2 regions of the Pseudoalteromonas sp. S4741 genome follow, and region 2 is predicted to be linked to the other one. Evidence: predicted binding sites of a transcription regulator. Region 2 holds the regulator's gene; the other holds the start of a gene.

Region 1 (6,404 bases), on a different contig from region 2:
GTTGACGACTGTATGCCGTTAATGGCGTCTTCTTAACCGTACCGAACGCCGTCGCCATAAAGATGTATTTATCATCTTCATAATCGCGTACTGGCAGGATTGCAGTAATACGTTCATCTGCTTCAAGTGGTAATAAGTTAACAATTGGCTTACCGCGCGCTGCACGACTGGCAAGTGGCAACTGGTATACTTTAAGCCAATATAAACGACCCGCTGTAGAGAAACAAAGAATAGTATCGTGCGTATTGGCAACCAATAAACGTTCAATGAAATCTTCATCTTTCATCTTAGTTGCTGACTTGCCTTTACCACCACGACGCTGGGCTTCGTAATCACTTAACGCTTGGTACTTAACGTACCCTTCGTGTGAAAGCGTAACAACTACGTTTTCTTCGTTGATTAAATCTTCAAGGCTTATATCGTGTGCAGCGGCATTAATTTCAGTGCGGCGATCATCACCATATTGCTCTTTAATTTCAACTAACTCGTCACGAATAACTTCCATTAAACGTTCCGGACTTGCCAAAATTAATAATAGTTCGGCAATTAGGTCGAGTAACGATTGATATTCGGTAAGAATTTTTTCGTGCTCAAGACCAGTAAGTTTGTGTAAACGTAAGTCTAATATTGCTTGGGCTTGCTGCTCAGAAATATAATACTGACCATCACGAATACCCAGTTCGCTTGCTAACCAATCTGGGCGGGCAACATTGTCTTCACCTGCTTTATCAAGCATGGCTTTAACATTACCTAATTCCCAAGGACGCGCTGTTAGTGCAACTTTTGCTTCAGCGGGCGTAGGCGACTTACGAATAAGTTCGATAATTGGGTCAATGTTTGCCAGTGCAATCGCTAAACCTTCTAGCGTATGTGCACGGTCGCGAGCTTTGCGTAAATCAAATACCGTACGACGGGTAACAACTTCACGGCGGTGAATAATAAACTCTTCAAGCATTTCTTTTAAGTTGAAACACTTGGGCTGGTTATTAATTAACGCAACCATATTCATACCAAACACAGTTTGTAACTGAGTTTGCGAATAAAGGTTGTTTAGAATAACTTCACCTACGTCACCACGTTTGATCTCAATAACGATACGCATACCGTCTTTATCTGATTCATCACGTAATGCGCTGATCCCTTCAATTTTTTTATCTTTAACTAGCTCTGCGATTTTTTCAATCAAACGAGCTTTGTTAACTTGGTAAGGGATTTCATGAACAATAATTGTTTCACGGCCGGTTTTCTCATCGGTTTCAATCTCAGCACGCGCACGCATGTACACTTTACCGCGACCGGTTTGATAAGCTTGTTCAATGCCTTTTTTACCGTTGATAATTGCCGCAGTTGGGAAATCAGGCCCAGGAATATAATCCATTAACTCGGTAATGGTTAACTCAGGGTTTTGAATAAGCGCTAAACAGCCATTCACTACTTCTGTTAAGTTATGTGGCGGAATATTTGTCGCCATACCAACAGCAATACCTGACGAACCATTAACTAACAGGTTAGGTATTTTAGTCGGTAATACATCAGGAATTTGCTCTGTGCCATCGTAGTTAGGCACAAAATCAACCGTTTCTTTTTCAAGATCGGCTAATAATTCGTGCGACATTTTTGCCATACGTACTTCTGTATAACGCATTGCCGCTGCTGAATCACCATCAACCGAACCAAAGTTACCCTGACCATCAACTAACATATAACGAAGAGAGAATGGCTGAGCCATACGTACGATGGTGTCATAAACTGCACTGTCGCCGTGTGGGTGGTATTTACCGATTACGTCACCGACCACACGGGCCGATTTTTTGTAAGGCTTGTTCCAGTCATTACTAAGCTCGTTCATTGCAAACAAGACGCGGCGGTGAACAGGTTTTAAACCGTCACGTACGTCTGGTAATGCACGTCCTACAATTACACTCATGGCGTAATCTAAGTAGGAGTTTTTTAACTCGTCTTCAATATTGACTGGCAGAATTTCATTGGCGAGATCAGTCATTTGATATCACATTCCTTCAGTATCAGCTCTTAACAACCCAGTATTAGGTATTAAGAGTGTTTGTTATTATTTCTAAGCAGCCATGCTATCACAATTAATTTTAATTTACAGGCGCAAAACTTTGCGATTTATCAATTTAGGCCTATATAATGGCCTCAGATTGACGAGGAAGTATTTTATGACCGAACATCAAAATGTAGATAACGCAGAAATAGCAAAGTTTGAAGCCATCGCAGAGCGTTGGTGGGATTTAGAAGGCGAATTTAAACCCTTACACGAAATTAATCCATTGCGATTAGATTTTATCGCAGACAAAACCAAAGGATTATTTGATAAAGAAACCCTCGATGTTGGGTGTGGTGGCGGTATTTTAAGTCACAGCATGGCACGAATGGGCGCAAACGTAACAGGTATCGATATGGGGCAGGAGCCTTTAACTGTCGCCAAGTTACACAGCTTAGAAACAAGTGTCCCCGTTGAATATATAAAAGTACCTGCAGAACAATTTGCTGATGAGCACCCTGAGCGCTTTGATGTGATCACTTGCATGGAAATGTTAGAGCACGTCCCCGACCCCGCTTCTATTATTCATGCGGTCGCTAAATTAGCAAAACCTGGGGCCGATGTTTTTTTCTCTACTCTTAATAAAACCCCAAAAGCTTACTTATACGCTATTGTCGGTGCTGAAAAACTGTTAAAAATGGTCCCTGAAGGTACCCATGACCATAAAAAGTTTATTAAACCTGCACAATTAATTGCATGGGCAGAGCAAGCTGGCTTAAAAGTACGTGCCAGTGCTGGTTTAAGTTATAACCCGCTTTCTAAGCAATACACAATGAATGATGATGTAAGCGTAAATTATATGCTGCATTTTGAGAAGTTAGTGTAATGGCAAGCTCGCAAACACCTGCTAGCCCAATTGAATATCAAGCACTGCTGTTTGACTTAGATGGCACTTTACTTGATACCGCTGATGATTTAGGCGCTGCACTTAATAGTGTGCTGCATAATCATAAACAACACCAAGTAGGCAGTGATATATATCGCCCCGCAGCTTCAAATGGCGCAGCAGCCTTACTTGCTGCTGGTTTTAAAGAAGGCTGGGCGCAACAACCGCAAGAGCAACTTTTAGCAGAGCTAGTTGCACACTACGCTGCCAATATTGCCACCCATACCCAATGTTTTGTTGGTATAGAGCAACTACTCATTGCACTTGATAATAAAGGAATACCTTGGGGCATTATGACAAATAAGCCTGGTTTTTTAACCGATCCTTTAGTCAGGGCCATTCCTGCGTTAAAGAGTGCGCAAATTGTGATAAGCGGTGATACCTTAGCAGAATCTAAGCCTTCACCCCTTCCTTTATTACATTGTGCTGAGCAAATGAGTGTTGATCCTTCGCGTTGCCTATATATAGGTGATGCACAGCGGGACATACAAGCAGGAAAAGCTGCGAATATGCACACCGCTACCGCACTGTGGGGATATGTACCGAGTGTAGACGAAGCACTGGCTTGGAATGCAGATTTTAATTGGCATAGCCCTATAGATGCTTTTAACCACATATAGTGCCATGTTAATTAATAAACACTACATATTGTGATTGTGTTAGTTTTTACGCAAAGCTTGATGATAAAAAAAGCAGACAAAATTTATTTTTAAAAAGCGTAAATTTAATCTTTCCTTAGTTGATTTTTACAAATTTCAACTTAACCGAATGATCAAAGGTTAATGCCTACTAACACAATTACGTTATCCCAACGTTATCCACAATGAGAGCGGTTTCTGTCCCTTGCAAAAGATCACAGACCACACTATCTTGTGATCTCTAATTTGAACAACACCAGATATTGTGGCTAAATGTTATTCAATTAAATTTACCTAAGCGGTATAAATAACAATAAAAGAATAGGCACTAGGCATTTTAAGTGCACTCATTGGTCAAAAATATTTAATTCCCAAGGAATACAGGCAAAACTATGAACCAACAGTTATCTGTAAGCAAACGTGACGGCCGTAAAGAGCCGCTTGATCTAGACAAGATCCATCGCGTTATTGAATGGGCCGCCGAAGGTTTAAATAACGTTTCGGTTTCACAAGTTGAACTTAAATCGCATATTCAATTTTATGACGGTATTCGTACTAAAGACATCCACGAAACGATTATCAAAGCCGCTGCGGATCAGATTTCTAAAGAATCGCCTGATTATCAGTATCTTGCTGCTCGTTTAGCTGTATTCCATTTACGTAAAAAAGCCTATGGCCAGTTTGAGCCACCGCGTCTTTTTGACCATGTTACTAACATGGTTGAACAAAAACGCTACGATGCACATTTACTCGTTGATTACACAGAGCAAGAATTAGATGAGCTAGATGCGTACTTAGATCATTCTCGCGATCTTAACTTTAGCTACGCAGCAGTAAAACAGCTTGAAGGTAAATACCTAGTTCAAAACCGTGTAACGGGTGAAATTTACGAAAGCGCGCAGTTTTTATATATCTTAGTGGCTGCAAGCTTATTCGCTGATTACCCTCGTGAGACACGTATTGATTACATCAAACGTTTTTATGATGCGGTTTCATTATTTAAAATTTCTTTACCTACGCCAATTATGTCGGGTGTACGTACGCCAACGCGTCAGTTTAGCTCATGTGTACTTATTGAATGTGGCGATAGCTTAGACTCAATTAATGCTACATCATCAGCAATTGTTAAATACGTTTCTCAACGTGCTGGTATTGGTATTAATGCAGGTCGTATTCGTGCACTAGGTAGCCCTATTCGTAACGGTGAAGCGTATCACACTGGCTGTATTCCGTTTTATAAGCACTTTCAAACAGCGGTTAAAAGCTGTTCGCAAGGCGGTGTACGTGGTGGCGCAGCAACCCTTTTCTACCCGCTTTGGCATTTAGAAGTTGAAAACTTATTAGTGCTTAAAAACAACCGTGGTGTTGATGATAACCGCGTACGTCACTTAGATTACGGCGTACAGTTTAATAAACTCATGTACTCACGTTTAATTAAAGACGATTACATTACGTTATTCAGCCCCTCTGACGTGCCTGGCCTTTACGATGCATTTTTTGAAGACCAAGACGAGTTTGACGCGCTATATGTAAAATATGAGCAAGACGAGTCAATTCGTAAAAAACGAATTAAAGCGATTGAGCTGTTCTCTATGTTTGCTCAAGAACGTGCTAGCACGGGTCGTATTTACTTACAAAACGTTGACCACTGTAATACACACAGTCCGTTTATCTCAAAAGTGGCTCCGATCCGTCAATCTAACTTATGTTTAGAAATTGCGTTACCAACTAAGCCTCTTAACAACGTGAATGATGAAGAAGGTGAAATTGCACTTTGTACATTATCTGCGTTTAACTTAGGTGCCATTGAGTCTTTAGATGAACTAGAAGAGTTAGCTGAGCTTGCAGTACGCGCACTTGATAACCTACTTGATTTTCAAGACTACCCAGTACCTGCAGCCAAAAATGCCACTATGGGACGTCGTACGCTTGGCATAGGCGTTATTAACTACGCATACTACCTAGCTAAAAACGGTAAGCGTTATTCAGATGGCAGCGCAAATGCGCTTACGCACAAAACATTTGAAGCGATTCAGTACTACCTAATGAAAGCCTCTAATGAGCTGGCAAAAGAGCGTGGAGCGTGTCCTAAATTTAACGAAACAACGTACTCACAAGGTATTATGCCAACGGATACGTACAAGCGTGATTTAGATAAAATTTGTGATGAGCCACTGCACCTTGATTGGGATACGTTACGTGCCAGCATTAAAGAGCACGGTATGCGTAACTCAACACTGAGCGCATTAATGCCATCAGAAACATCATCGCAAATATCTAATGCAACCAATGGCATTGAGCCACCACGTGGCCATATTAGTGTTAAAGCAAGTAAAGACGGTATTTTAAAGCAAGTTGTTCCTGAGTACGAACGCCTTAAAGATAGCTATGAGTTACTGTGGGATATCCCATCTAACGATGGTTACTTACAATTAGTAGGCATAATGCAGAAATTTATCGACCAAACGATTTCAGCGAATACTAATTATGATCCAAATAAATACGAAGGCGGTAGAGTACCGATGAAAGTCTTATTAAAAGACTTACTTGGTGCCTACAAGCTAGGTGTTAAAACACTGTACTACCATAACACCCGTGATGGCGCATCAGATGCACAAGAAGACGCTCCAGAAGTGGAAGATGATGATTGTGCAGGCGGCGCGTGTAAAATTTAATAGTTAAACTTAAAGCGGGCGCCTTGCCCGCTTTGTCCTGACAGTTTTAGTGATAGTTTTTTGAGTGATAAACATGTCTTATACTACTTTTAGCAGAAATCATAATAACCAAATGCAAGAGCCAATGTTTTTTGGTCAAA
Region 2 (6,404 bases):
TTTATGGCGAAATTACCTAGTTTAGATGCTGGTTTTAACGACCGTGTTCAAAGTGCAGCAAGTGAAGGTAAAGTACTTCGCTACGTAGGCACAATTAAAAATGGTCACTGTAAAGTCGGAATCGAAGCGGTGGATTCATCACATGCATTGAATGTTATTCGTGATGGTGAAAATGCGCTGGCTATTTTAAGCCAATACTACCAACCGCGTCCGTTTGTAATTCGTGGTTATGGGGCAGGCTCTGCAGTAACGGCTGCGGGTGTATTTGCAGACATCTTAAAAACATTATCTCGCTAGGAGTCAGTCATGATTGAAGTATATGCTCCGGCGTCTATTGGTAATTTTGCCGTTGGCTTTGATGCGCTGGGCGCCGCACTTGCGCCCATTGATGGCGGTTTATTAGGTGATGTGGCGATTGTTAGTGCCGCATCGAGTGATGAATTTATTTGTACAGGCGACTACGCACATAAGCTACCTAGTAATGCGCAAGAAAATTTAGCGTATCAGTGTTTAGTGCACTTTAGAGCGCATGTTGCGCCTGATATGCCTGCGGTAAAGCTCGAACTTAGGAAAAATTTGCCGATTGGTTCGGGATTAGGCTCAAGTGCCTGCTCTGTGGTGGCGACATTTGCAGCACTGGATAAATTTGCCAAAACTAATTTAAGCCAAGTAGAGCTCATTGAGCTTATGGCAGATTTTGAAGCCATTGTAAGTGGGGGGCGCCATTACGATAACATCACACCGTGTTATTTAGGCGGCTTACAGCTAACCGGTGATTTAATTCCTGATAAATCTATTGCTTTACCTGTTGATGAAAACTGGTATTACGTCGCCGCATTTCCGGGCTTTTCGCTCAATACCGCAAAAGCCCGCTCTGTTTTACCAAAAGAGCTCAGTATGCATGCCGGGGTTGAGTTTGCACAGCGTTTATCGGCGTTTAGTAGCTTACTGTTAACAGGGCGTTTTGATGATGCATTAAGCATTATGAAAGACGAAATAGCAGAGCCATACCGTGCGCCACTTATAAGCGGCTTTAGTGATGCCAAAGCAAGCTTACCAGCACTGGGTGCTGAAGTTGTGAGTATTTCAGGCGCAGGGCCAACCTTGTTTAGTGTATGTAAAACGCTTGAAGCGGCAGAGCAATGCGCGCAGTGGCTAGAGGAAAATTACATCAACGAGCAAGGCTTTTGCCATATTTGTAAATTAGATAACGACGGCACGCGTCAATTAAATGTTTTATAGGATAAAGAGTCATGCAATTACATAATTTAAAAGAATATTCACAAAAAGTGTCGTTTGTTGAAGCTGTAAAAACAGGACTAGGGCGTAATCAAGGTGTGTTTTTTCCAGAGTCGTTAGCGCCATTAAGTGATGTTGATGCATTACTAGATATGGACTTTGTTACTCGCAGCGGCAAAATTTTATCGCACCTTATTGGTGACGAGCTACCAAGTGATACTGTTGCCCAGATGGTTAAGAATGCGTTTAACTTTCCGGTTAAGCTGGTGGAAGTTGAAGATAATACCTATTGCTTAGAGTTATTTCACGGCCCAACACTGGCATTTAAAGATTTTGGTGGCCGTTTTATGGCCGAGTGCTTGGCGCAATTTAATCAAGGTGAAAAAGTCACTATTTTAACTGCAACATCGGGTGATACCGGGGCTGCCGTAGCGCATGCTTTTTATAACAAACCAAATATTGATGTCGTTATTTTATACCCTAAAGGTAAAATTTCATTAGCGCAGCAAAAGTTATTTACAACGCTTGGTGACAACATTCATTGTTATGCGATTGAGGGTAGTTTTGATGATTGCCAAGAATTGGTTAAAAAATCATTTTTAGATGAAGAGCTAAAATCGAAGTTAGGTTTAAACTCAGCAAATTCAATTAACATTAGCCGTTTAGTCGCGCAGGTGTGTTATTACTTTGAAGCCATTGCACAGCTGCCAAAAGAAAAGCGTGCTACAGCGCATATTTCAGTACCGAGTGGTAACTTTGGTAATGTGTGTGCGGCTATGATTGGCGCGGTTATTGGTATGCCTGTAGGTAAACTAAGCGCGACTACAAACCAAAACGACACAGTACCGCGCTTTATGCTTGATAAAAATTGGACGCCTAATGCGACAATTGAATCGCTTTCAAATGCAATGGATGTGAGTAAACCTAATAACTGGCCACGTGTGCAATCAATGTTAGATAATAACTGGTTTAGTTATGATAACTTTTATTCGGTGAGTGTTGATGAGCAGCAAACACAAACAGTGATGAAAAAAATTCAACAGCTTGGCTATATTGCAGAGCCTCACACCGCAATTGCTTACCAAGGTCTTGTAGAAAATAAGGCAGCAGATGCTGTGGGGATTTTTTTAGCGACTGCGCATCCGGCCAAATTTAAAGACAGCGTTGAGGATATCCTTAATGTTGAATTAGATATGCCAAAGCCGTTAGCTGATGCATTAGCAAAACCGTGTTTAGCCACGGATATGCACAACGATTATGGTATTTTGCGTACAGAATTGTTTAAAAAGCTAGCCTAAAAAAGGCAAATAATAAAAGCGGCTTAGGCCGCTTTTTTTGTTTGTTTGTGCATCGCTTTAGACATAACGCATAAGCTATATAAATGTAGTAAATAAAATTCATTTAAAATTGTTATTAGTTTATAAAAAAATATCATCATCAAAATGCTGTGAAATAGTTTCAATCCCTGTTTAAATATCCTCAACTTAAGAGCGTAGGCAAAACGTCGTTTTAAGCGTACAATAAAGCCTCTAAAAAATACCCATACACGTTGCCCAGGAGACCCCAATGTTAGAACGTAGCATGAATATTTCGGACTTTGATCCAGAGTTATTTGACGCGATGAGCAAAGAAACATCACGTCAGGAAGAACATATTGAGTTAATTGCATCTGAAAACTACTGTAGCCCACGCGTACTTGAAGCGCAGGGTTCTCAGCTGACTAACAAATACGCTGAAGGTTACCCGGGCAAACGTTACTACGGTGGCTGTGAGCACGTAGACGTAGTTGAGCAACTTGCTATTGACCGCGCAAATGAATTATTTGGTACAGATTACGCAAACGTACAACCTCATGCCGGTTCACAAGCGAATGCTGCTGTTTTCCAAGCTCTTTTAAGCCCACTTGATACTGTATTAGGCATGAGCCTAGCGCACGGTGGTCACTTAACACATGGCTCACACGTAAACTTCTCTGGTAAAACATACAACGCAATTCAGTATGGCCTTAACGAAGAAACTGGCGAAATTGATTACGCACAAGTTGAAGCGTTAGCACTTGAGCACAAACCAAAAATGATCATTGCTGGTTTTTCTGCATACTCAGGTATTGTTGATTGGGCTAAGTTCCGTGAAATTGCAGACAAAGTAGGTGCTTACTTATTTGTTGATATGGCGCACGTTGCAGGTTTAATTGCTGCGGGTGTTTACCCAAGCCCAGTGCCATTTGCTCACGTTGTAACAACCACAACACACAAAACATTAGCGGGTCCTCGCGGTGGTTTAATCATCTCTGCGTGTGGCGATGAAGAAATTTACAAAAAGCTAAACAGCGCTGTTTTCCCAGGTGGCCAAGGTGGTCCTTTATGTCATGTTATTGCTGCTAAAGCGGTTGCATTTAAAGAAGCACTTCAACCTGAGTTTAAAACATACCAAACACAAGTTGTTAAAAATGCACAAGCAATGGTTGCGGTATTACAAGAGCGCGGCTACAAAGTAGTATCGGGTAAAACTGATAACCACTTATTCTTACTTGACTTAATCGACAAAGATATCACAGGTAAAGATGCAGATGCTGCCCTAGGTAATGCGAATATCACGGTTAACAAAAACTCAGTACCGAACGATCCACGTTCACCATTTGTTACCTCTGGTCTGCGTATTGGTTCACCAGCAATCACTCGTCGTGGCTTTAAAGAAGCTGAATCAAAAGAGTTAGCGGGCTGGATCTGTGATGTACTAGACAACATCGAAGATGAGTCAGTACAAGCGCAAGTAAAAGAAAAAGTGAAAGCAATTTGTGCAAAATTACCTGTTTACGCTTAATCCAAGAGTAAAATAGTAATTTAGATCACAACTGCACACATTTTTGATATGATAATGGCCGCTATGATAGCGGCCATTTTTTGTTTTTAAAACGGAAACACACAGTTATGCATTGCCCTTTTTGCACCGCCAAAGATACTAAAGTTATTGATTCTCGCCTTGTAGGTGGAGGACACCAAGTACGTAGACGTCGTGAATGTAATGAATGCCACGAACGATTTACCACCTTTGAAGGGGCTGAATTAGTGATGCCACGGGTCATCAAGCAAGATGGCAGCCGCGAACCGTTTAATGAAGATAAGTTACTAAATGGCTTAACTCGCGCCCTCGAAAAACGTCCCGTAAGCACTGAGCAAGTTGACGAAGTGGTTAATATTATTAAGTCGCAGTTACGTGCCACTGGCGAACGCGAAGTGTCTAGCCATTTGGTGGGTGAGTGCATTATGGAAGCGCTTAAAAAGTTAGATAAAGTGGCCTATGTAAGATTTGCCTCTGTATATCGCTCGTTTGAAGATATACGCGAATTTGGTGAAGAAATAGCCCGCTTAGGAGAATAGTAATGAGCATGCAAAGTTCGTTTTCAGAGGATGATAAACGCTACATGGCTCGCGCTATTGAACTGGCAAAAAAAGGGCGCTTTACCACCACTCCTAATCCTAATGTTGGCTGCGTACTCGTAAAAAATAATAAAGTAATAGGTGAAGGGTTTCATCAGTTAGCGGGTCAAGGTCACGCAGAGGTAAACGCACTGGCTATGGCTGGTGAAAATGCAAAAGGCGCAACCGCTTATGTAACACTTGAGCCTTGCAGTCATTATGGTCGAACACCGCCATGTGCTGAAGGGCTAAAAGCAGCAGGTGTTAAAAAAGTGATCGCTGCTATGGTTGACAGCAACCCGCAAGTTGCAGGCAAAGGTCTGAAAATTTTAGCGGATGCTGGTATAGAAGTCGCTTACGGGTTACTTGAAGCGCAAGCTCGCGCATTAAACCTTGGGTTTTTTAAGCGCATGGAGCAGGGATTACCCTTTGTGACTTGCAAAATGGCCGCAAGTATAGATGGTAAAACGGCGCTTAAAAACGGGCAAAGTAAATGGATCACTGGCCCCGCAGCGCGCCAAGATGTGCAACTATACCGAGCACAAAGCTGTGCAATTTTAACCGGTGCCGATACGGTATTAATGGATGATGCAAAATTAAATGTGCGCCCAGAAGAGTTACCGTATTCTTTACCAACTGATTTACCACTGCGCCAACCGGTTCGCGTTGTTATTGACTCACAAAATAGGCTTACCCCTGATCTTGCCTTATTTTCAATTCAAAGTGAGGTGATAATATTTACCACCAAGGTTGATAAATCGCATCAGTGGCCTCATTTTGTTAAACAGATTGAAGTACCTGAAAATAATAATAAAGTAGATTTACTGGCCGTGTTAAACACGCTAGCCCAATTGCAGTTTAATAATGTGTGGCTAGAGGCCGGAGCAACACTGGCTGGCAAAATGACAGAACTTGATTTAATTGATGAGTTTGTTTTTTACATTGCCCCTAAATTAATGGGCTGCGATGCTAAAAGTTTACTGAATTTCCCAGAGTTAATGAGTATGCAAAATACCATTAATTTAACTTTTAATGAGTGTGTGTCAATTGGTGATGATTTACGTATCACAGCACTAAAAAAAGCTCATTAATCATTTTATATAAAGAGTAGCACTATGTTTACTGGAATAGTTGAAGCGACAGGTAAAATTGCGTTATTACAAAAAAAACAAGGTGATTTAGCTATTCGTATCCAAAGTAAAAACCTTGATATGAGTGATGTTAAGTTAGGTGACAGTATTGCAACTAATGGTGTCTGCCTGACGGTTGTTGGTAAGCATATTGATGGCTTTAGTGCTGACTTATCAAATGAAACGATTAGCTTAACGGGATTTGCACATTACGCATTAGGGCAAACCGTTAATCTAGAAAAGGCGATGCAACCTGTTTCGCGCCTCGGTGGTCATTTAGTATCTGGCCATGTAGATGGTATTGCTACTATCACAGCGATTAATGCCAATGCGCGAGCAACAGAATATTGGTTAGCCACCGATGAAAATTTAATGAAATACATTCCTTACAAAGGGTCGGTTTGTATTGATGGTATTAGCCTGACGGTTAATGCGGTTGAAGGTAATAAATTTAAACTGACGATTGTGCCCCACACCAGCGAGCAAACGACCATAGCTGACTTTAAAGTTGGCACCCAGGTTAATTTAGAGGTCGACCAAATAGCACGTTATTTAGAGCGCCTAGTTAGAGGGGCTGACCAACCTTCGGGTTCAGATATTTCGATGAGCTTACTCG

What was found. Region 2 encodes NrdR, which represses ribonucleotide reductase genes. Its sites were predicted from a motif close to AAACACNANATNTNGTGTTT; they were not measured.
Region 1: nrdA (class 1a ribonucleoside-diphosphate reductase subunit alpha) is a predicted target of NrdR. The motif match lies at 3,841-3,860, and genes of this name have one in related genera.

What each region holds. Positions count from the first base shown of each region.
Region 1 covers NZ_PNCN01000089.1:25,993-32,396, forward strand. Annotated here, with positions in the region: gene gyrA (DNA topoisomerase (ATP-hydrolyzing) subunit A) at 1-2,002, opposite strand, end outside; gene ubiG (bifunctional 2-polyprenyl-6-hydroxyphenol methylase/3-demethylubiquinol 3-O-methyltransferase UbiG) at 2,181-2,891, shown strand; gene CWC30_RS12900 (HAD family hydrolase) at 2,891-3,571, shown strand; gene nrdA (class 1a ribonucleoside-diphosphate reductase subunit alpha) at 3,982-6,264, shown strand; gene nrdB (class Ia ribonucleoside-diphosphate reductase subunit beta) at 6,338-6,404, shown strand, end outside.
Region 2 covers NZ_PNCN01000004.1:38,653-45,056, forward strand. Annotated here, with positions in the region: gene thrA (bifunctional aspartate kinase/homoserine dehydrogenase I) at 1-297, shown strand, start outside; gene thrB (homoserine kinase) at 307-1,242, shown strand; gene thrC (threonine synthase) at 1,254-2,537, shown strand; gene glyA (serine hydroxymethyltransferase) at 2,806-4,062, shown strand; gene nrdR (transcriptional regulator NrdR) at 4,170-4,619, shown strand; gene ribD (bifunctional diaminohydroxyphosphoribosylaminopyrimidine deaminase/5-amino-6-(5-phosphoribosylamino)uracil reductase RibD) at 4,622-5,749, shown strand; gene CWC30_RS00615 (riboflavin synthase) at 5,774-6,404, shown strand, end outside.